DNA from 4 places in the Priestia sp. KCTC 13724 genome. Region 3 is predicted to be linked to each of the others. Evidence: predicted binding sites of a transcription regulator. Region 3 holds the regulator's gene; each other region holds the start of a gene.

Region 1 (5,966 bases), on a different contig from region 3:
CAACGTTTACAACAACATCTTTTTTGTTCGGTCCCACTTTCATGCTGACACCGCGCACAGCTCTTCTTGTTTTTAACACCTGCATGTGCATGCTTTCTCCTTCAGAAATATCTGTGGTTGCCGGCTTCCCAATAGTATCTGAGCGCTGAAGTCCCGTGATTTTTGTATAAGCAGGGTTTATTAATAACCCAACACCTTCTTCATCCACAACTGAAATGGCTTCTTCTGATGACTGAATGATTGCTTCAAGCATTGTTTGAATATCCTTTAAATTAGTTACTTCCTCAGCTAAATTCACCACTTCTGTAATATCTTTAAAAACAGAAAACGCTCCAAATAATTCTCCTTTTTCATTAATCATAGGAATGCGTGACGTAATTACTTTATGACTGTTCGTAATGGTAAACTCTTGATTATAATCCGTCCGTTTTGTCAGTAAAGTCGTTGGTAACTCACTCGCTGGAATGGATTCATGAATATGCTTTCCAATGACGTTTTCACTTTTTAAGTTTGTAATTCGTTCAGCACTTTTATTAAAGAGGGTTATTTTTGCCTCTTTATCTACAACAATCATTGCATCATGCGTAGAGTTAAAGATCAGGTTATATTTATCTGATTCATGCGTTAACCGCTCAATTAATTCTTCTTTTTGCTCCATTAAGCTAGCCATCATTTTAGCAACTGATCCTGGAATCAACAGCGTATTACTTTGTTTTTGCTTATGTAATTCCTGAAAGACACGTTCACTTCCAGTCGCATCTACAATCACATCCACACCTTGGTGAAGAAAAGATGACCAGCTTGTGGACACTTTTATCCCTAATTGCTCTGCATACTTCATCGCTGGCGCCTCAGAGTTAACATCTACTACTCCAGCTACCTTTACGCCTTCCGCTTCTTCAATCATCTTTAATACGGCCAACCCACCCGTGTTAGCACCAATAATCAACACAGTTTGCATATTTTTTCACCTTTTTCATTTAAAACGGAAAAATACTCTGCAACTTCTTGCACCACTTTATCATATAAAACTTTAAACAGTCTTGACAATTTTTTTTGCTGTTTTATCATTTAAGTAAGACAAACCAGGAAAGGATTTCCTAACTATGATGAGGATTATTGCATTGCTCATTTTATTAATTCCCGGAGTTTTAGCAGGTTATGGCATTAAATTAATGAGGGATATGGTGTTTGGCATTTTACAGCCGCCTTTTTCATCCTTAATGCTTCAGTTCACTGTAGGGTTACTATTTTTTGTAATTGGTTTAGGATTTGTAGCAGGTTTTATTCTTCATCGAGATCGAAAGCGTCAAAAAGTTCAACCTCGCTTTCAGCAAAAAAAAGAAGCATCTCTATCAAAAAAATAGAGATGCTTCTTTTTTTACATACGTTTATTAGCAAATTCATTAACCATCTTCTCAGGATAATCAGTGATGATGGATTCACAGCCATATCCGTATAGCTGTTTCGCTAGCTTCACATCATTCACCGTATATGGACGCACAGGGATACGATAGTCTTTGGAAGCAGCTACGTTTACTTGATTAACCGTACGATAATTTGGATGAAGTGCTCTAGCACCAAGGTGTTGAGCATAAATCCAAGGCTCAAACATTGGGTATGAGTATAAAATAGCGGTTTCAATAGCTGAATCAAAAGATGTTACTCTCGCTAAGCTATTATGATTGAATGAAGATATAATGATACGGTCTTTCATTTTATAATAGTAAATAAGGTCCAGTACTTTCATTTCTAAATAAGGATAGTCAAACAAGTTGTTTTTCAATTCAATATTAACAGAAAACTGTTGATTAGAAGCCCAAGCTAGTACTTCTTTTAACGTAGGTATTTGACACGCGCCGTATTTCTTTTTAAATTTATAGCTCGCATCAAGGCTTCTTAATTCTTTATAATTAAAGTCCCTTATATACCCTTTACCATTTGTTGTACGATCAACTTTTTCATCATGAATAACCATGAGCTCATCGTCTTTGGACATATGAACATCAAGCTCAATTCCATCTGCTCCTACTCTGATTGCTTCTTCAAACGAAATCATTGTATTTTCAGGAAACGTCCCTGCTGCTCCTCTGTGACCCATAATACGCATACTTGCTCAATCCCTTCATTATGACTTATGATTAACAAGGTAGTTGCAATTTATCATAATGCTTACACATATATTTTACAAGAGAATAGGAGTTGATATGTATGAGACCATTACAAATCTCACCTGATACGGCTGTCAAACTAGCTGAAAAACTAAACGTTCCTTTAGAACAACTTATGCACATGCCCCAGCATATCCTATTGCAAAAGCTTGCTCAGCTGGATAAAGAAGACGACAAGAGCTAATGATAGATCACTGGTATTATGGAGCGATCCAAGATAAGAAAGGCCTTTTAAGAAGGTCTTTTTTTATTTAATTAACTTTTAACAAAAATGATATTTTATTATTGCAAAATGAAAAAGCGAGTGTTATTATCTAATTGTGAAATACTTCACAATATCTAATTCGCCGAAATGATTACAAAAAATTAAAGATGATTTGTTTTTTATTTATCTAACTATGTGAAATATTTCACATACTATTTGCTTGAGGAGGCATTCTTATGGAAATGACATTAGGAAACAAAGTTGTGTTAGTAGGTACAGGTGCAGTTGGAGCAAGCTATGCCTATTCATTAATGAACCAAGGTATTTGCGATGAGTTAGTGTTAGTTGACTTAAACGAAGAAAAAGCACGCGGTGATGTAATGGATTTAGCTCACGGTATCGTATATGCTCCAAGCTCTATGCGCATTTCTTTTGGAACGTACGATGATTGCAAAGATGCTGCTATTGTCGTAATTTGTGCAGGAGCAGCTCAAAAGCCAGGAGAAACAAGACTTGACCTTGTTCATAAAAATGTCAAAATCTTTGAACACATCGTGAATGGAGTCATGTCCTCTGGATTTAATGGTATTTTTTTAGTAGCGACAAACCCAGTTGATATCCTTACTTATGCCACATGGAAATTTTCAGGACTTCCAAAGGAACGCGTGATTGGTTCAGGCACCATCCTTGACTCAGCTCGTTTCCGTCATCTCCTCAGTGAAGAGCTTGGCGCAGCTCCAACGAGCGTCCACGGTTATATCATTGGAGAACACGGAGATTCTCAGCTTGCCGTTTGGAGTGGCGCTAACATTTCTGGAACACCAATCGCAGATCAGCTATCATCAGAACGAAAAGAAGAAATTGCTGTTCAAGTACGAAATGCGGCTTATGAAATTATCAAATCAAAAGGTGCTACTTATTATGGTATCGCAATGGGATTAGCTAGAATTACGAGAGCCATCTTGAGAAATGAGCAGGTTGTCCTTCCAGTAGGAGCCTATCTAGACGGAGAATATGGTGAACATGATATTTATGTAGGTGTTCCAAGTATCATTCACCGTGGAGGTGTAAAGAAAGTCTTAGAACTTCCGTTAGATAAGTCCGAACATGAAAAATTCTCAAAATCTATTCAAACGTTAAAAGAAATTCAGCAGCCATTTTTCTCTTTACCAAACTAAGCAGGAAGCGAGAAAGTTCGCTTTCTCGCTTTCTAAAGGAGCCATTCATATGCTTGTTGATACGTATAATCCATTTCAAAACCTTACGCTTTCAGCACTTATTGCAGCTATTCCCATTATCTCATTTTTAATATGTTTGACCCTTTTTAAAATGAAAGGAATTTATGCAGCACTGTTAAACTTGGGTATTACGCTCTTTCTTGTTATTTACTTTTTTGACCTTTCACCTACGCATGCATTCGGCAGCGTTATTCAAGGGTTCGTTCAAGGTATCTGGCCTATTGGCTATATTATTATTATGGCTGTGTGGCTTTATAAAATTGCCGTTGAAACTGGAAAATTTGATGTTTTAAGAGGTAGTATTATTAACATTTCCAGCGATCAGCGACTTCAGCTATTGCTCATCGGCTTTTGCTTTAATGCCTTTTTAGAAGGAGCTGCAGGCTTTGGTGTGCCAATTGCAATTTGCGCCGTACTACTTGTTTCACTCGGTTTTAAGCCACTTCAAGCAGCTATGCTTTGCCTAATCGCGAACGGAGCATCTGGTGCATTTGGCGCCATTGGGATTCCAGTAGCGATTGTTGATACTTTTCAGTTAGAGAACGTAAGTGCCATGGATGTATCGGTGCAAACGGCTTTAACTCTCCCTTTCATTAACTTTACGATTCCTTTTTTACTTATCTTTTTAATTGATGGATGGCGAGGAGTTAAAGAAACGCTCCCTGCTATTTTGGTCACATCTTTTATTTATACTAGTGCACAAGCCGCTATGACCATCCTAATTGGGCCAGAGCTTGCTGATATTATTCCTGCGCTTTTAGCAATGGGGGCACTTGCTCTTTTCTTACGTAAATGGCAGCCAAAGCGTATTTTCTTGCTAAATGGACAAGCCCCTACTGTGAGAAAATATCCAGTAAAAGAAGTTATTCTTTCTTGGTCACCTTTTTATTTGTTAACAGGATTTGTACTAATCTGGAGCCTTCCTGTTTTCAAATCTCTTTTCCAACCAGGAAACCTGTTATCACCTTTTGTTTTCACTTTTAATGCTCCTGGAACACCTATTGTACTTTCAATTGATTTCATTGGAGCAACAGGAACGGCCATCCTTTTTGCTGCTATAACGACTGTTTTAACAACGAAAAACATTAACCGTTCTCGGAGCATAGCACTTCTAGGAAAGACAATCAAAGAATTTATCATTCCTATTGGGATGATCTGTGCTGTTATCAGCATCGCTAAACTAATGACATATGGTGGCTTAACAATGGCACTTGGGAATGCCGTAGCCGAAGCAGGTCAAATTTTCCCTTTGTTCTCCCCTGTTCTCGGCTGGATTGGTGTTTTTATGACGGGATCTGTTGTGAATAACAACACGCTGTTTGCTCCAATCCAAACAACGGCCGCATCTTTAATTGGAACAAACCCTTCTATGCTAGTTGCTAGCAACACAGCTGGAGGAGTCATGGCAAAGCTCGTATCCCCGCAGTCAATTGCTATTGCAACAGCAGCAGTTGGTCAAACAGGAAAAGAAGCTGAGTTAACCAAGATGACGCTTCGCTACAGCCTCGCTTTACTTTTATTTGTTTGTATTTGGACTTTTATCTTATCCCTTCTTCAATAAAAAGATCCTCGGCTTTTCAAGCCGAGGATCTTTTTACATTTCTTTTCCACTACGATTCAGAGACTCTTCCACAAACTGAATTTTGCTCATTAGTTTATTGATTCCAATTGGAAAGAAATACGAACCAAAAAAAGCACATACAAAAGCTTCAGACCAGATTTTTAACCACGTTGACATAAATGTATCATTGTAACCAAAGTTAATGGATACCAAGGTAAATGAAACAAAACAAGAAATACTTAATGCCATACAAAATGCAAAAATAATACGCTTATATTTCATATGAATCCTCAATTTTAAATGTCACCTTCTTTTTTAACAAATAAATTAAAAGTGGGAGTGGATGTTATGTTACTTATTCAATATGTGAAAACCATAACAAGTATGCATAGCAGTTCGTTCCGCTTATTTACAAATCAACACTTTTACAAGTATATATATGGTATCATCTATATTTATTTTAATAAATTAACTATTTTCAAATCTAACCGTACAGATATTTATCATCTTTATTGTACTTAGTGCCTAAAGTTATGAATAGCTTTTGAAAAAACTAGTACAATAAAAAACATCATTCTTTGTAGGATCAACGTCCTCGTAAAGAATGATGTTTTTTCATTTATCTAAATATATCTTACTATTCAAGGGCACTAATAAGCATTCGTTTACTTCTTTCCCTCTCAAGAAGCTTTATGTTCAAGGCGTAATTTATCCGCAACCATTGCAATAAACTCCGAATTTGTAGGCTTTGCTTTTGTCATGCTGACAGTATAGCCAAATAAAGACGAAAT
Region 2 (5,966 bases), on a different contig from region 3:
ATGACTATTCTTCGATTAGACATGCAATCTCCTTTCTTCTTGCTTATGTAATGTGCAATATCCTACTATACCTATCGTGATAATCCTTCACATAGTAGCTTATATTACTGAATTTTTCAACTCCTTTTAACGGAATATAAAAAGCTGCAGGCGCTTAGAATGTCTAAACGACTGCAGCTTTTTTACTTTTATTATCCTTATACTGCTGACAACCTTAGTCTAGCATCATTAAAATAAACAACTTCCGAGTTTGATGCATTAAAATCGTTCCTGTATAGTAGAGGCTGAACTACTTATGTCTCAGCCTCATCTATTAAGAAATACTCTTTAGCTGATCGGTTAGTTTAAAGAAATCTTCTTTGCTTTTCTTTTCTAATGACTGGTCGATTTCTTTTTTCAATTTCGCTTTTTGAAAGTCTGCAATAACTTTATCTAAGAACATTTCGGCAATTAGGGAATCTAACACTTTCACATTCGATTTCGGCGACGAATTCAGCAAATTTTTCTTCATAAGAAATCAACTCCTTGTCTTTTTTATACTATAACATAAATTTTCTGACTTTTCAATCATTTTGTAGGAATTAGAAAAATTCTTCTTTTTTTACACATAAAAAGAAGCTGGGACATACCAAAATAATTTCTTCTCACAGACGAATGATAACTGTTCTACCATCGTTAGGTTGGAAGAATAAGTTTACTCCATTACGCTACAGAAATTCGCTTTTTTTAATTGTCTTTGGAACCAACAAAAAATATCCGAACTATCAAAAGTAGTTAACTCGCAATAGTTCGGATAGATTATTGACTGAAATACTTATGTCTCAGCCTCTTTTATTTTTGTTCTGTTTGTTCGTACTGGTTATAGTATTCAATAAATTCATGAGACTGATTGGCAGCTATAATACCGTGGTAGCTAATATCTAACCCTACTTCTTCCTCTTCCTCTGTGGAGCGAAGCGGTACAAGTAGCGCAATTGCTTTTAAACCAAACCACGTTGCTATAAAGCCCCGCGCGGACAATGCTACTAAGCCAATGAACTGAATCCCTAGTAGCTCAAAGCCGACTTCCATTAATAGAATCATAGCAGCCGTTAGTACCACCCACGTTGTATTGACGCCCAAGCTAAGTTCTTCAATCCCCATTATCTTTCCTCCATTCGCGATAAACCTTCTACAATCGCTGATGTTAAAACGATTGCCTCGATGACAACCTCTTGTGTTAGCAGTTCAAGCACACGTTCAACTTCACGAATTTTCCCTTTAAACTGCTCAATTTTACGAAACCTGTCCTTTACATGGACCATATACTTTTCACGATTAATTTCAAATATAGCTGTTTGGTATAGTTCATTCATGACCTTCACGTCATATCTTCTCACATCGAATGTTATGTTTTAGATTGTATGTGAGAATCGATAAAATCGTCAATCTAAAAATCGGAATTTATTCTTATTTTCTGAATAAACAGAGTTCATTTCCGATAAATGCATCGTTCGACTCTTTCTTAGGTTTTTCCACCAAACCGGTTGCTTTTATAAGGCAATAAATTTACAATAGATAAATGTGCAGGACTTCACAACAAAACTAGAAGTCTAGCAGCTAAAGTGTCTACATATGCAACAATATACAGCAAAGGAGGACGTTCTTATGTCTCAATCAACTATCCAAAAGCCGGCTGAAGAAGCGATTCAAGCTAAAGGTGCAACTCAATCAGATGTACTTGATCAATTGCTAAAACCAGAAGTTCAAGAATCATTAACAGTTCTTGTTGACAACTTACCAAAGCTAACTGAAATGGTAACTGTATTAACAAAAACGTACGACTTAACACAGTCTCTATTAACAGATAACGTGTTAAAAGAAGATTTACTTGCTGGTGCTAAAGAATTTATCGAACCAATTGAAGGAAAAGTGAAAGATCTTGCTGCTTCAGCAATCGAAGCAAGTGATCGTGCGGAAGCTAACCAATCAACAACTATCGGTTTGTTTGGTTTATTACGTATGCTCAAAGATCCACAAGTTCAAAAACTATTCCGCTTTGCGCAGGCTTACTTAGAAGTAACAGGCGAAAAACAAAAATAATAACAATCTATCATTTTATAAAGCACGAACGGAGGATCGATCTACTATGTCAAAACATATTTTAATTTTAGGTGGCGGCTATGGTGGTCTACTAACAGCCCTAACAGCTCGTCAACACTTAAGTGCATCTGAAGCAAAAATTACAGTAGTAAACCGTTTTTCTACTCACCAAATCATTACTGAACTGCACCGTTTAGCAGTAGGTGGACTATCTGAACAAGCAGTAGCTCTTCCATTAGAAAAGTTACTAAAAGGTAAAGATGTAGAATTAAAGATTGCTACAGTAAAAGAAATTTCACCAGACCAACGTGAAGTGGCATTAGAAGACGGAACAAAATTAAGCTATGACTACTTAGTAACTGCATTAGGTAGTGAAACTGCTTACTTCGGCATTCCAGGACTAGAAGAAAACAGCTTTGTGTTGAAATCAGTAAATGATGCAAACCGCCTACGTGCACACGTAGAAGAGCGCATTGTTGAATTTAGCAAAACAAAAAATAAAGCTGACGGAACAATCGTTGTCGGTGGTGGCGGTTTAACAGGTATCGAGCTTGTAGGTGAATATGCTGACCTTATGCCAAGCCTTTGCCTAAAACACGGTATTGATCCAAAAGATGTTTCTCTATACTGTGTAGAAGCTGCTCCAACTGTTCTTCCTGGTTTCCCAACTGAACTAGTAGAACGCGCTCAATCAAGCTTGGAAAAACGTGGCGTAACATTTGTAACAGGAACTCCTGTTACAAAAATGGATGCTACAACAGTTGAGCTTAAAGACGGTAGCAAAATCGAAACAAAAACAATGGTATGGACTGGCGGAGTTCAAGGTAACTCAGTAGTTGCTAACTCTGGTATCGAAGTAAACCGCGGTCGTGCTCTTGTGAATGAATTCTTACAATCTACTTCTCACGAAGACATTTTCGTAGCTGGTGATAGCGCGGTTGTTATGGGGCCTGAAGGACGCCCTTACCCACCAACTGCACAGCTAGCTTGGCAAATGGGAGAAGTTATTGGCGTGAACTTAGCAGTAGCTATTAAAGGTGGCGCAATGCACGGGTTCTCTCCAGTATTCTCTGGTACATTAGGAAGCCTTGGACGTAAAGATGCAATTGGTACAATCGGCGGAAATAAAACGCAATTAAAAGGTTTGCCAGCGTCTCTAATGAAAGAAGCAAGTAACGTTCGTTACTTGTCACACATCAAAGGTTTATTTGCTCTAGCATATTAATACAGAAAAGCCAACGCAGACACGCGTTGGCTTTTTTACATAAGTTGCAAAGAACACCCCCACTTCGTATAAGCCGGAATCGTTTCAGCTATAACTTTCCCTCTTCTGATTACATATCTAGGCACCGACTGGTTAAGCATAAGCTCACGAATCGTCCGCTCCTCAAAAAGTAAAAAATTAGCTTCACTTCTTTCTTGAATTCCATACGCTTTGCCTTTTCCAAAAGCAGCGGCTGGTCGTTCTGTAATCATGGATAAAACCCTTTTCACTGGTTCTTCTCCTGTCATATGAGCTAAATGCGCTCCCATAAAAGCGGCTCTTAGCATATTTCCGTCTCCGAAGGGATAAAAAGGAGTCTGAATATCGTCATGAGCAATACAAATATTAATATTTTTGGTATCTAATTCTTTCACCCTGGTAATTCCTGTCGCTTTAGGATATGCATCATTTCTTCCTAGCATCGAACTGTTAATAAGTGGACAACTAACAACGGTTAAACGAGCTTTCTTTATAGCCTCCATTACTGATTCAGCATATTTACTTTCATAATAAGCCAGCGCATTTACGTGGCTGACTACAACCCTACCTTCAAACCCATTTTCAATGGTTAAATTCGCTACTTCTTGTACAAATGTTGAGCTCACTTCGTCTACTTCGTCACAAAAAATATGAATATAGCTTCCATACTCTTTGGCGAGACTAAAACAGTATTCCAAAGAGCGCACCCCTTCTTCTTGACTACTTTCTAAATGTGGCACAGCACTTACTGCGTCAGCTCCCATTTCAAGTGCTTTCCGCATTCGCCCCTGATTTTCAAAGCACTTCCACAACCCATCTTGCGGAAAAGCAATAATTTGTAAATCGATAATTTGTTCATACACTTTTTTTATTTGCAGAATAGCTTTTAAAGCCGTTAAATCATCATCAGATATGTCCACTGCTGCTCGAACACTTAACACCCCATGCTTGATGTACATCTTTAATGCTTGTTCAGCCCTCTCGTTCACGTCCTTGATGGTAAGACTTTTTTTCCGTTTGTTCCATATTGAAATTCCTTCTTGTAACGTACCGGTTCGATTAAAGCTTGGCCAACCTGCAGTCAAAGCGGTATCAAAATGAGTATGCAATTCTACGAAAGGAGGAATAACTATCCCCCCTTTGGCATCTATCACTTTCTTTCCATCTACTAGATCTTTTGTTATATGCATAAACCTTCCATTCGATACTCCAATATTTACAACTTCCACTGCGTGTAACAACCGAGCATTTTTAATGGCCATATCATACAATAGAATCTTCCTTTCTACTAAAAAAGAGAAGATCTACTCTTCTCTTTTCTCTACATTTACGGTTTATTTCTTTAAAAATTCTGTTGTAAAAATCCCCTTAATATCTTCTTTATTTTTAATAATCCCTAAGTCAAGAAGCTGCATTTGAAGTTTATCCCAGCGCTCCGCTGACATATAACCGAAACCTCTTTCAGCAGCATCTCCTCCGAAGATCAATTCTTCTTGTGCTTTTGCACCATATTCCATCGCTTCCATCTTCAAGTCTGGATTTCTCTCTTGAAGGAACGGATTGATTTCATCTGAACTTTCTCGGTAATACTCCCAGCCTTTTACCGTAGCATTCATAAATGATTGAACCACTTCAGGGTTTTCTTTAATCATCTTTTCAGTTGTAAAAATCACGTTTGCATACGTTTCAAATCCAGCATCATGAATGAATAAATAATCGTTTTCTATTCCTTCTTGTTCAAGAGAAAACGGCTCTGACGTCACGTACCCTTGTGTGACCGCATTTTCATCCTCAATAAAGGTTGCTAATGAGCCCGTATACGCACGATCTTTTACCCTATCTAAGTTATAGGCTTTTTTAATATATTCCCAATAACCACTCCCTGGTGCTGTATACACTGTCTTTTCGTTCAGCTGCTTAAAATCTCCTACCGTTCCTTTATGGGTAATTAATACCTGCGGGCTTTTTTGAAAAATTGCTCCAATCGCAACAAGAGGTATTCCCTTATCTCTTGCAATTAAAATATCTTCCGCTTGCGTATAACCAAATTCAGCCTTTCCAGAAGCAACGACTTGGGTTGATGAAATTTGAGGTCCTCCCGGTTCAATTATCATGTCGAGACCTTGTTCTTTATAAAAACCTTTTTTTAATGCCGCGTAGTTACCGCCATGTTCAGGTTGTGCAAACCAGTTTGTAATAAGGGTTGCCGTTTCTAATTTTTTCTCAGTATTATCACTCCCAGACGTCTCTTCACTTCCACATCCTGCCAGAAATAATGACAGTGATACAGCACCAATTAAACCGATTTTTTTTAAAACCCCTTGTTTCACACTCATTTCCCCCTTTTAGAAAATTAGTTCTCTCTCTTCATTTCCGACTCATGCCATGAACCTAACAAAAGCTTAGAAAATAAATTGACCAGCAAGAAAAAGCCAATACCTAAAACAGATGCGGAAATACCACAAGCGAATAGGTATGCCGTTTCCATCCGAGAGGAAGCTACCGTAATGGCATAGCCTAAACCACCGTCGCCCCCACCAATACCGGCTATGTATTCTCCTACGATTGCTCCTACAACTGCTAAGGTACAGGAAATTTTCAATCCTGCCATGATATAAGGAAGAGCAGCTGGAATTCGCAC
Region 3 (5,966 bases):
ACCATGTATGGAGATGCATATCCACGGTCAAACTGCATACCTTCTACAACTTCTAATTCAGTTGTGAAGCCTTTAGATTCTTCAAGCGTGATAACGCCGTCGTTACCAACGCGCTCCATTGCTTCAGCGATTAATTGACCTACTTCTTCGTCAGCCGCTGAGATAGCCGCTACTTGCGCAATTGAATCTTTACCTTGGATTGGTTTAGAAATTGCTTTTAACTCTTCAATCGCTACTGCTACTGCTTTTTCCATCCCTTTACGGATACCCATTGGGTTCGCACCAGCCGTTACGTTCTTAAGACCTTCACGAATCATTGCTTGTGCTAAAACTGTTGCAGTTGTCGTACCGTCACCAGCAACGTCGTTTGTTTTGCTAGCAACTTCTGCTACTAATTTTGCACCCATGTTTTCGAATGCATCTTCTAATTCAATTTCTTTCGCAATTGTTACACCGTCATTTGTAATTAATGGAGAACCGAATTTTTTCTCTAGTACTACGTTACGCCCTTTTGGTCCAAGCGTTACTTTTACAGCATTCGCTAATGTATCCACACCACGTAGCATTGAGCGGCGTGCTTCTTCGCTAAACTTAATGTCTTTTGCCATTTGACTCATCCTCCTAATTGTTTAAAAATAATCTATTCTACATTGTTAAAAGTCGTTATGAATAATTAGCCGATTACAGCTAAAATGTCGCTTTCGCGTAAAAGTAAGTATTCAGTACCTTCGTATTTCACTTCAGTACCAGCATATTTTGAGAAGATAATACGATCGCCTGCAGCTACCTCTAATGCTACACGCTCACCGCTTTCTAATACTCGACCTGTACCAACAGCAACAACTTTACCTTCTTGTGGTTTCTCTTTAGCGCTGTCTGGTAATACGATACCGCTTGCTGTTTTTTCCTCAGATTTTACAAGTTCAATCACTACGCGATCACCTAATGGCTTTAACAAGTGAAACAACCTCCTCAAATAATATGTTTTTACATTTTATTAGCACTCAACCTCACCGAGTGCTAACACATTTATTATATTAAAACAAAGTAGCTTTTTTTTGCAAGTATTAAACACAAAAAAATTTAAAAAATCCTTTTTCAACTCATACTACTCATACATACATAAAAAGAAGGCATTCTTTTATCTCTCATATAATATGTATGTTACAATACGAACAAGAAGAAACATATCAAAAAGCTTCCCTACATGTTCTTCGACAATGATACATAAAAAACCTTTTAAAGGAGTATGAAAGATTGGAAAAGCGCTATGGTTATATCGTACTGACTTATATCATCATGCAGTTTTCTAGCATTTTAGGCATTCCGTTATTATTATCCCTCGGACTGTTTAATGACGAACCCGTTGGAGTAGCTAAACAGCTTGCGATGACTTATTGGACAATTATCAGCTTTAGCTTGGCTTTAGTAATTGTACTTTTGTTGTTAAAGCGTGAAATGTCAATGAGACATGAACATGCTGGCTTACCAACAGCTATATTCTGGTCAATCTTTGGCATCTTTTTAGCAATGGCTTCTCAATCTGTGGCTGCCATGATTGAAATGAACTTATTGGGTATTGAACCTGGTTCTGAAAATACGGAAATGATCTTGAATTTAGTGAAAGTTACGCCTTTATTAATTGTTGTCACATCCGTTATTGGACCAATTTTAGAAGAAATTATCTTCCGAAAAATCATCTTTGGTTCTCTATATCGTAAATATAATTTCTTTATTTCAGCCTTTATTAGTTCACTTATATTTGCAGCAGTCCACTGGGATTTCGAACATTTATTAGTTTACACGGCTATGGGATTTGTATTCGCGTTTTTATATGCAAGAACGAAGCTGATTATTGTTCCAATTATAGCTCATGTCTTGATGAACACGATTGTTGTGTTAGTTCAAACGATTTTTGCGGATGAAATTATTGAAATTCAAAAACAGGCTGAACAGCTACAGTTTATTATTAAAGGACTTGGTTTATGAATAACATCCCTCTAACCAGAGGATTTATCTACTTAATTATAGGAATCCTCTTTACGTATTTAGCTATTTTAAGCGTCGATACCACCGTATGGACCTTACCAACTATCTTGTTTGCCTTAGTCGCTGCTTTTGATTTTCGCTTTGCGATTCGAACCTTTTCATTGCACCGCAAGATTAAAAAGCTTCAGGAGCAATATAAAAAGTCAAATAGCAACGATTCTCAGAAATAAAAAGGCCCCTTACAACAGGGGCTTTTTTTGTTATTCAGAAGAAATTCCAACGGCTTCTTCATATTGTTGTCTATGTTTCAGCATTTTACGATAGGAAATGCGAGAAATAATAATGCTAATTTCATAAAGGATGAATAAAGGAATTGTAACCATTAGGTGTGATAACAATTCTGGAGGTGTAATAAAAGCCGCTATGACTAATAACACAAAATAAGCGTACTTCCGGATACTGCTTAAGAACTGTGGCGTCACAATACCCAGTCTTGTTAAAAACATAATGACAACGGGTAATTGAAACAATAGACCAAATGGTAGCGTAAGCTGAAATAAAAATGAAAAATATTCATTGATACCAATAACTTGGTTAACATCTAGCTTATCCGCTATTCGAATCATAAACTCTACTACAAAAGGAAAGAGAACAAAGTAAGCAAACGAAATACCAGTAAGAAATAGGATAATTGAAATTGGAATGTATCCAAGAGTTACTTTTCGCTCTTTATCATACAAGCCTGGACTTATAAATGCCCATAATTGATAGAGCGCAATAGGAGCAGAAACAACACATCCAATTACAAACGCAAACTGCATATAAATCTTAACCGGATCGGTCAATTTAAATGCGTTCATTGTTAGCGAGCTTGCCTCGTCTGCTGATTGTAGATAAATAATAACGCGATCCGCTAAGAAAAAACCGCCAATTGTAGCAATAAAAAAGAAAAAGACGACGATTAAAATCCTTTTTCGCAGTTCACCAATGTGATCATATACAGACATTTCTTGTTCGTTCATATGTCAATCATTCCTCTATTGATTTCGTTCTTTCTTCTTGCCCTCGTCTTCGTTATCTTCCATTATTCCTTTAGTGGCACTTTTAAACTCCCTTAACGTGTGGCCTACAGCTCGACCAAGCTCGGGAAGCTTCTTTGGTCCAAAAACTAAAAGTGCAAAAATTACAATTAAAATCACACTACCTGCACCTAATCCCATGGTTTCCCCTCCTTTATTACATATATATTCTATTATATATTATTTTCAGGGTAATTTTTCAAAAAGTAAACCAGCGACTGAAGCTCTACGGCTAAATCAATGTGATGCAGACGAATAGAGCTTGGCACATTTAAACGGGCAGGGGTAAAATTTAAAATACCTTTGATTCCGCATTTGACTAAGCGGTCCGTAATTTGCTGTGCCACTGTAGCTGGAACCGTTAGGATCGCAACAGAAATATCTTCTGTCATATGTTCTTCAAGCTTATCTAAATGATAAACAGGTACGTCTCCAACGTGAGTACCCACCTTTTCTTCAATAACATCAAAAGCAAATTCAATTTTTGTATTGTTATTCTTAATGAAATTGTAGTTTAAAAAAGCTGTTCCAAGATTACCAACACCAATCAGAGCAACTTTGGTTACTTCATCTTGATCTAATGTTTTGCGAAAAAAACTTAGTAAATAATTGACGTTATAGCCATATCCCTTTTTACCCAAGGCTCCAAAATAGGAAAAATCGCGACGAATTGTAGCGGAGTCTACTTTCACCGCTTCGCTTAATTCTGCTGACGATACACGTTGCTTACCAGAAGCATGTAGATTTTTAATAAAACGATAGTATAGCGGCAACCGCTTTGCTGTAGCTTGTGGTATTTTTAAGTTTTCTGTATTCATCTTGTGCCCCCTTAATTACGATAGATATAATGGCTATCGTTCAGATCTCCGCTTGACTTAGCAAGATTCTCTTTTTAAATTAGATAGCGCTTCCATTAAGTGAACCTTCTATTCACTCATGAACAGTAGTCTATAGTTTATTTTAACACAGTCTATGTGGTAATAATGAATTCTACACATAATTTTGTGGAAATGCTTATGACATGCACCTATTCATACTTCTGTCTTAAAAATATGTTAAAATACACTATGTCGAAATGAGTAGAGGTGAAACGATGATTATTCTACAGTTAAACGGAATTACGAAATATTACGGGGCAGACCCGATTTTATCAAATATAAAACTTGAAGTTCAATCTAAAGACCGCATTGCACTAGTTGGTCGAAACGGAGCGGGAAAATCAACGCTTCTAAAAATTATTTCTGGTGAACTTTCCTACGACAGTGGAGAGATTATGAAGCCAAAAGAAACAACGATTGACTACATGGGACAGGATACAGTGTTAGAATCCACTTTATCTATTTGGGACGAAATGTTAACCGTCTTCAAGCCATTGCAAAAAATGGAGAAAGAACTAAGAAAGCTTGAAGAAAAAATGGGAGACCCTTCTTATCAGCAGGATTCCAACAACTATGAAAAGCTTTTAAAGGAATACGATCAGCTTCAAATTTCCTTTAAAGATCTAGGCGGATACCAATACGAAGCTGACATTCGTTCAATCCTGCACGGGTTTCGCTTTTCAAACTTTGATTACTCCACCCCTATTTCTACACTAAGCGGTGGGCAAAAAACACGACTGGCTCTAGCTAAGCTGTTATTAACTAAACCTGATTTGCTAATTTTAGATGAGCCTACCAACCATCTTGACATTGAAACATTGGCTTGGTTAGAGCAATTTTTACAAAATTACGATGGCGCTATCCTAATTGTCTCCCATGATCGCTACTTCCTTGATAAAGTGGTTACACAAGTCTATGAAGTAAGTCAAAAAACCACCTATAAATATCCTGGTAACTACTCAAATTATTTAACACAAAAAGCCGAACGCTATGAGCGTGAGATGAAGCAATTTGAAAAACAGCAGGATGAAGTAGCAAAGCTTAATGATTTCATTCAAAAAAATATTGCTAGGGCTTCAACAACAAAGCGAGCTCAAAGCAGACGTAAACAGTTAGAACGCATGGAGCTAATGGATCGGCCAAACGATGGTGAAAAAGGTGCAAGCTTTTCCTTTGATATTGAACGGCAAAGCGGAAATGAAGTATTAAAAGTTGACAACCTTTCCATTGGATATGAAGAAAATCAGTTTATTGTAAAAAACATTAACCTTCGTGCTACTCGTCAAGATAGCATTGCCCTAGTAGGTCCAAACGGGATTGGTAAATCTACTCTGTTAAAAGGCTTAATGAATAAACTTCCTTTTGTTTCAGGAGAAATCCAATTCGGTTCTAATGTAACAGTAGGCTATTATGATCAAGAACAGGCAAACTTGACGTCTAACAAAGCCGTACTCAATGAATTATGGGACGACTACCCTACTACTACCGAAAAAGAAATTCGAACTGTGCTCGGTAATTTTTTATTTTCAGGCGACGATGTCTTAAAGGTTGTTTCCACACTAAGTGGTGGAGAAAAAGCAAGACTCGCCTTAGCAAAACTGATGATGCAAAAAGCAAACTTTTTAATTCTAGATGAGCCTACTAACCACCTTGATCTAGATAGTAAACAAGTATTGGAGAATGCATTAATCTCTTATCCAGGTACACTTTTATTTGTTTCCCATGACCGTTACTTTATCAACAGAGTTACCAACAAGGTTATCGAATTGTCTCCAGAGGGAACAACAGAGTTTTTAGGGGACTATGACTACTACGTTGAGAAAAAAGCAGAAATGGAAGAAAGAAAAGAGCTTGAAGCAGCAAATATGGCTCAGGAACTATCTGTAGGGAAAAGTGACAAAACGTCATATATACAAGATAAGGAACAAAAAAAGCTTCTAAGGCAGCGAAAAAGAAGAATTGAAGAGATTGAAGAACGAATTGCTGAAGTGGAAGCAAAATTAGAGCAAAATGAAGAGCT
Region 4 (5,966 bases), on a different contig from region 3:
AGATGTAATCGACTTCCATAACTTTGCGAATCGAGCACACCTCATTTTAACGGATTCCGGTGGCGTTCAGGAGGAAGCACCTTCTCTTGGTGTACCCGTATTAGTATTGCGTGATACAACGGAGCGTCCAGAGGGCATTGAAGCAGGAACGTTAAAGTTAGCTGGCACAGAAGAAGAAACTATTTACAACTTAGCTAAAGAGTTATTAATCGACAAAGCTGTTTATGAAACAATGTCTAAAGCATCTAATCCTTACGGAGACGGCCATGCCTCTGAGCGTATTTGCGATGCGATTAGCTACTACTTTAAACATCGTGAAGAAAGACCTGAAGAATTTAAGCCACTATAAAAAATAAATCTAACACCTCTCACATGAATGCGGTCTCTTTGTGACACGCTATGTAGAGAGGTGTTTTTATGTGGAAAATAACCATTTTATTACTGTCAATTTTTGGAATAAACAGCACAAGCACGTACGGTGAAAGTGTAGAGTTTCCAGATATTCAATCATTTGAAAAACAGGTGCAAAAAACATACATTCTCATGCTGAACGAGCAGAATGTAGCGATTGCCAAACAAGAAATAAAAAAAAAGTATCCAAATGTGAGCATTAACCACGAGTTTCGGGAGGTATTTACAGGGCTCTCCGTATCGGGGACTTTATATGACTTACAAAGACTTCGAGAAGAACCTTATATTGATAGTTCGCATGCTTCTGTTTCGTATCATGCAAAAAATGAAGGAAGTGCATCCTACATTGGCAGTGAAAAGGTAAGGGGCATGTTTGATAAGAAAAACCAGCGCTTGACGGGTCGAGGGATAAAGGTTGGAATAATTGATACTGGAATTGACTTTAATCATCCTGATTTAAAGTCAAATTATCGAGGTGGCTATGACGTTGTGGACCAAGATTATTCTCCAATGGAAACAGTAAGCAAGCAAGGAGAACCTACGCTTCATGGTACCCATGTGGCCGGTATTATAGGAGCAAACGGGAAGATGCGCGGAGTAGCACCCGAAGCTGAAATTTATGCCTACCGAGCCCTAGGTCCGGGTGGGTCTGGCTCGTCTGAAAATGTTATTCTAGCTGTTGAAAAAGCAATTCAAGATGGGGTCGATGTCATTAACTTATCGTTAGGAAATGACATTAATGGTCCAGATTTACCTACAAGCTTAGCGTTAAATAAAGCTGTTGAAAAAGGGATTGTAGCAGTAACTTCTAGCGGTAATTCAGGGCCTGGTTTGTGGACCGTAGGCTCTCCTGGAACGGCTCAACAAGCTATTTCGGTTGGTGCTTCAGTTTCTCCGACACGTATTCCATTTATAAAAATGGAAAAGTTATCACAGCAAATTTCTCTATCTCCTTTACCAAATGCCGCGAAGTGGGATATTGATCAGACAATTGTATTAACGGACGCAGGAAGCGGAAGGGAAGTGTCATATTTTGGAAACAAAGTTGTCCTTATGAAAACGGGAGAAATCTCTCTGTCGAAAAAAATCAGTAAAGCTGAAAAAGCTGGAGCTAAAGCTGTAATTGTATACCATGCTATTAATGGAGTGGTAGACGAGAGTGTAAGTGAATCGTTTTCAATTCCAGTAGTGATGGTTTCGAGTGATGTAGGAGAATCCATAAAGAAAGAAATTCAAAAAGGGAACGTGTATGCATTCGCTTCTATGAAAACTGTAGAAGACATCATTACTCCTTTTAGCTCCAGAGGTCCAGTTACGAGCACCTGGGATATCAAACCTGATGTGGTAGCACCAGGTTACCAAATTAGGAGTACGGTACCGAACGGGTATGAGCCTTTAAATGGAACAAGCATGGCAGCACCTCACGTAGCGGGAGCCTGTGCGTTACTTTTACAGGCTCACCCCAATTGGTCTCCAGAACAAGTAAAAGCGGCACTTATGAGTACGGCAAAGCCAATTCGTAACTTAAAGGGTGAGCTCTATCACTCGTATGAACAAGGAGCAGGAAGAATTCAAGTGGAACGTGCTGTAAAGGCAACAACGCTGTTATCACCTAGCACGCTGTCGTTTGGAGTTTTTGAAGGACAAAGTAACAAAAGGATTAAAATGCGTATTTTTAATGAGGCGAATTACAAAAACGTTTATCATGTTACGCCTCCAACAAAAACGTTTGGAGAAATTTGGAGAGTGCCGCTTTCTTTCACATTGAAGCCGAAAGAAACGAAGACCATTGCAGTTGATCTTCAGGTAAACAGCCATCAAAAGAAAAAAGGCATATATGATGGGCGTTTAGAAATTCGTGATTCACGTGAAACAATATCAATACCCTATTTGTATATGGTTGAAAAGCCAAATTATCCTCGTGTTATGGGACTACAGGCCGTACAGGGAAGTGACGAAAAAACGTATCTATACGAATTGTTTTTGCCTGAAGGAGCAGATGAATTTGGCATTGCTGTTTATGACATAGACACCCTTCGGTTTGTCTCTTATTTAGATGTAGATAAAAAACTAGAAAGAGGGATGTTAAAACGGAAAATTCAGCTGCAGGAAGAGTTGCCTAAAGGTGAGTATAAAGTGTTCGCATACGCTAAAAAAGATGGTAAAACAGAGGTAGCAAACGCAGGGCTAGTAATTGAGTAAAAGGGCGTAAAACCAAGGTTTTACGCCCTTTTACATTGTTCTTATTTAAATATGAAATATGTGTGGCAAAAATGTGAACATCCCTTTTTAGATTGTGAAGTTTTTAGCTTAAACACATTGACATTAAATATGCGCTATTGTATGCTAACAATGGATATAAATGATAAGGTTTTCAACACTTGAAAATCAAGGTTCGCTTGTGTTTTTGACTAACTGTTTTTAACTTTTTTTGGTAATTTATACATAAGCTCGCATATTTTTAGAGTAGAGTATGTAGATTTTTTTGAAAAAAAGGATTTACCAAAAAGGGGTTTTCTAAATGACTAAGCAAAAACGGCATTCATTACAAGCGATTGCATTGATGTCCACCATTCTTTCTCAGTTAGCAGGTTCCGTATTAATCGGTCTATTTGGTGGCAAATGGATTGATGGAAAAGTTGGGACTGAGCCACTTTTTTTAGTTTTAGGCCTTCTTTTAGGGCTTGCAGTTGGCGTCTATGCCATGCTGCGTACAGTCCGACAATTTTTTTCAGGAGATTAATAATCCATGCAAGAATTGCAACATTTATTTCCAAGACTTCGATCCTACATATTTTATTTACTAGCACTATACGTTCTCGGATGGGGATTTACTCCGTATCAAACCGTGTTTTTAGGCCTGATTTTAGGTACAGCACTCAGTTTGTATAACCTTTGGGTTTTAGTAAGAAGGGCTAAACAGTTTGGACAAGCGCTGGATGAAGGAAAACGACCTCGTTCAGTAGGAACATTTGCAAGGTTTGCAACCGCTGCTCTAGCAGTTGTAATTACAATCTCTTATCCAAATACTTTTCATATTATTGGTGTAGTTATGGGATTAATGACATCCTATCTTGTCATTATCATAGATTTAGTTGTTCAAAATATACGCAGGAGATGGGAAGAGAGGTGAATATAGTTGGGTCATGAATCACCAACTCAAGATTTCTTTGGTCTTACGTTTAATCTCAGTAACATGTTGATGATTACCGTGGCGTCAGTCATTGTGTTTTTAATTGCAGTTTTATGTACTCGTACTTTAGCAATGAAGCCTACAGGTATGCAAAACTTCCTGGAATGGGTATTAGACTTTGTAAAAGGCCTCATTAACAGCACAATGGATTGGAAGACGGGTGGTCGTTTCTTAACATTAGGTGTAACGCTACTAATGTATATCTTTGTCGCCAATATGTTAGGATTACCATTTGCCGTTGTTGTCGATCACGAATTATGGTGGAAATCACCGACTGCTGATCCGACGATTACATTGACTCTAGCAGCAATGGTCGTTGTCTTATCACATTATTATGGTATTAAGATGAAGGGATTTGCAGAATATGGTCGAGATTACTTCAAACCAATGCCTTTTCTATTCCCATTAAAGATTATTGAAGAGTTTGCAAATACGCTAACGCTTGGTCTACGTCTTTTCGGGAATATCTATGCAGGAGAAATTCTGTTAACTTTATTAGCAGGGCTTGCTACAAGTGGTACTGCTCTTGGATTATTTGGGGCAGTTGTGCCAACATTGGCATGGCAAGGCTTCAGTATTTTCGTAGGTGCAATTCAAGCTTTTATCTTTACAATGTTAACAATGGTTTACCTGGCACACAAAGTGAGTCAAGACCATTAATTTATAAAACCTTCGCTCAAGCTTTACCCGTTTTGAGCGAGTTTAAAACATGTTGAAAAAATTCTATTTCACTAAGGGAGGACTTTATAAAATGGGTTTATTAGCAGCTGCAATTGCAATTGGTTTAGCGGCACTAGGTGCTGGTATCGGTAACGGTCTTATCGTATCAAAAACAGTAGAAGGTATCGCTCGCCAACCAGAAGCACGTGGTACATTAACAACGACAATGTTCATCGGGGTTGCATTAGTAGAGGCGATTCCTATTATCGCTGTAGTAATCGCGTTCATGGTTCAAGGTCAATAATCAGTAACTTAAAACGTTTAAAAGTGGCGAAGATCATTCGAAAAGAACCTTCGCCATTGCTTTATGTCTTTAATGAGCAAAATCATAGATGTTAAGTCTTTGAAGGGAGTGAAGCAGCCGTGTCAAATACGTTTGTATTAGGAGCATCAGGCTTTAACGGTGGAGATATTTTATTCCAATTAGTAATATTCCTTATCTTGCTAGCATTGTTACGTAAGTTCGCGTTTGGTCCAGTAATGGGTATCATGAAACAGCGTGAAGAGCATATTGCAAGTGAAATTGATTCAGCTGAACAGCAGAATCAACAAGCACAGAAGCTTGTTGAGGAGCAGCGCGAGCTGTTAAAACAGTCTCGTGAAGAGGTTCAAGTTTTAATGGAAAACGCAAGAAAATCTGCTGAAGAGAAAAAAGAAGAAATTGTTGCTGCTGCGCGTGAAGAGTCTGAGCGTTTAAAAGCATTAGCAAAACAAGAAATTCAGCAAGAAAAAGATCAAGCAGTTACTGCACTTCGTGAGCAAGTTGCATCATTATCTGTATTAATCGCGTCGAAAGTGATTGAAAAAGAATTGTCAGAGCAAGATCAAGAGAAGTTGATCAATGAGTACATTCAAGAAGTAGGGGATGTACGATGAGTCAGTCGGCAGTCGCGAAGCGTTATGCATTAGCTCTTTTTCAATTAGCTTCTGAAAAGCAATCAATCGATGCTTTACAAGAAGAGTTAGACGTAGTGGAAGCAGTTTTCGCTCAAAACGATGATTTAATTGAAGTGTTAACGCATCCAAAAATTTCAACCAACCGAAAAAAAGACTTAGTTCGCCAAACTTTTTCAACGTTGACAGAAACGGTTCAAAATACGCTCCTTTTATTATTAGATCGTCATCGCATCCAAGTAGTAGGGGAGATTACTCGTGAGTATCGTGCTCTTGCAAATGAAGCACGAGGTGTAGCTGCAGCTACAGTATACTCTGTAAAAGCATTATCTTCAGATGAAGAGCGTGCTATTTCTGAAACATTTGCACCAAAAGTAGGAAAGCATTCATTATATATTTCAAATGTAATCGATAAGAGCCTAATCGGCGGCGTGAAGCTTCGCATCGGCAACCGTATTTATGACGGAAGTATTTCCGGAAAATTAGAATCGGTACATCGCGAACTTCTTGCACATAGATCGTAGATAGGGGTGAAATTCATGAGCATCAAAGCTGAAGAAATTAGTGCGCTGATAAAACAGCAAATTGAAAACTATCAGTCTGAGATTAAAGTGAGTGATGTAGGTACTGTTATCCAAGTTGGGGATGGTATCGCACGTGCTCATGGCCTCGACAATGTCATGGCTGGAGAGTTAGTTGAATTTTCAAATGGTGTCATGGGTATGGCACAAAACTTAGAGGAAAACAA

What was found. Region 3 encodes Rex, which represses fermentation and respiration genes when NADH is low (regulators of the CRP and FNR family bind a similar motif). Its sites were predicted from a motif close to TTGTGAAATATTTCACAA; they were not measured.
Region 1: AC1UFB_RS14090 (L-lactate dehydrogenase) is a predicted target of Rex. The motif match lies at 2,490-2,507, and genes of this name have one in related genera.
Region 2: AC1UFB_RS13615 (helical membrane plugin domain-containing protein) is a predicted target of Rex. The motif match lies at 1,562-1,579, and genes of this name have one in related genera.
Region 4: AC1UFB_RS06760 (AtpZ/AtpI family protein) is a predicted target of Rex. The motif match lies at 2,706-2,723, and genes of this name have one in related genera.

What each region holds. Positions count from the first base shown of each region.
Region 1 is NZ_JBXDLD010000100.1:9,933-15,898, forward strand. Features, by position in the region: gene AC1UFB_RS14070 (sigma 54-interacting transcriptional regulator) at 1-961, opposite strand, end outside; gene AC1UFB_RS14075 (DUF2627 domain-containing protein) at 1,107-1,367, shown strand; gene AC1UFB_RS14080 (glycerophosphodiester phosphodiesterase) at 1,382-2,110, opposite strand; gene AC1UFB_RS14085 (YycC family protein) at 2,212-2,355, shown strand; gene AC1UFB_RS14090 (L-lactate dehydrogenase) at 2,613-3,554, shown strand; gene AC1UFB_RS14095 (L-lactate permease) at 3,604-5,175, shown strand; gene AC1UFB_RS14100 (DUF2798 domain-containing protein) at 5,209-5,457, opposite strand; gene spo0A (sporulation transcription factor Spo0A) at 5,856-5,966, opposite strand, start outside.
Region 2 is NZ_JBXDLD010000091.1:77,482-83,447, forward strand. Features, by position in the region: gene AC1UFB_RS13595 (cobyrinic acid a,c-diamide synthase CobB) at 1-23, opposite strand, end outside; gene AC1UFB_RS13600 (IDEAL domain-containing protein) at 314-511, opposite strand; gene AC1UFB_RS13605 (ammonium transporter) at 832-1,143, opposite strand; gene AC1UFB_RS13610 (hypothetical protein) at 1,143-1,355, opposite strand; gene AC1UFB_RS13615 (helical membrane plugin domain-containing protein) at 1,648-2,082, shown strand; gene AC1UFB_RS13620 (NAD(P)/FAD-dependent oxidoreductase) at 2,129-3,307, shown strand; gene AC1UFB_RS13625 (amidohydrolase family protein) at 3,343-4,587, opposite strand; gene AC1UFB_RS13630 (ABC transporter substrate-binding protein) at 4,660-5,661, opposite strand; gene AC1UFB_RS13635 (ABC transporter permease) at 5,679-5,966, opposite strand, start outside.
Region 3 is NZ_JBXDLD010000082.1:22,892-28,857, forward strand. Features, by position in the region: gene groL (chaperonin GroEL) at 1-608, opposite strand, end outside; gene groES (co-chaperone GroES) at 674-958, opposite strand; gene AC1UFB_RS12155 (CPBP family intramembrane glutamic endopeptidase) at 1,258-1,989, shown strand; gene AC1UFB_RS12160 (YdiK family protein) at 1,986-2,219, shown strand; gene tatC (twin-arginine translocase subunit TatC) at 2,250-3,011, opposite strand; gene AC1UFB_RS12170 (twin-arginine translocase TatA/TatE family subunit) at 3,027-3,209, opposite strand; gene AC1UFB_RS12175 (redox-sensing transcriptional repressor Rex) at 3,242-3,886, opposite strand; gene abc-f (ribosomal protection-like ABC-F family protein) at 4,162-5,966, shown strand, end outside.
Region 4 is NZ_JBXDLD010000045.1:33,097-39,062, forward strand. Features, by position in the region: gene wecB (non-hydrolyzing UDP-N-acetylglucosamine 2-epimerase) at 1-349, shown strand, start outside; gene AC1UFB_RS06755 (S8 family serine peptidase) at 418-2,613, shown strand; gene AC1UFB_RS06760 (AtpZ/AtpI family protein) at 2,933-3,154, shown strand; gene AC1UFB_RS06765 (ATP synthase subunit I) at 3,161-3,544, shown strand; gene atpB (F0F1 ATP synthase subunit A) at 3,551-4,264, shown strand; gene atpE (F0F1 ATP synthase subunit C) at 4,356-4,568, shown strand; gene atpF (F0F1 ATP synthase subunit B) at 4,688-5,200, shown strand; gene AC1UFB_RS06785 (F0F1 ATP synthase subunit delta) at 5,197-5,742, shown strand; gene atpA (F0F1 ATP synthase subunit alpha) at 5,758-5,966, shown strand, end outside.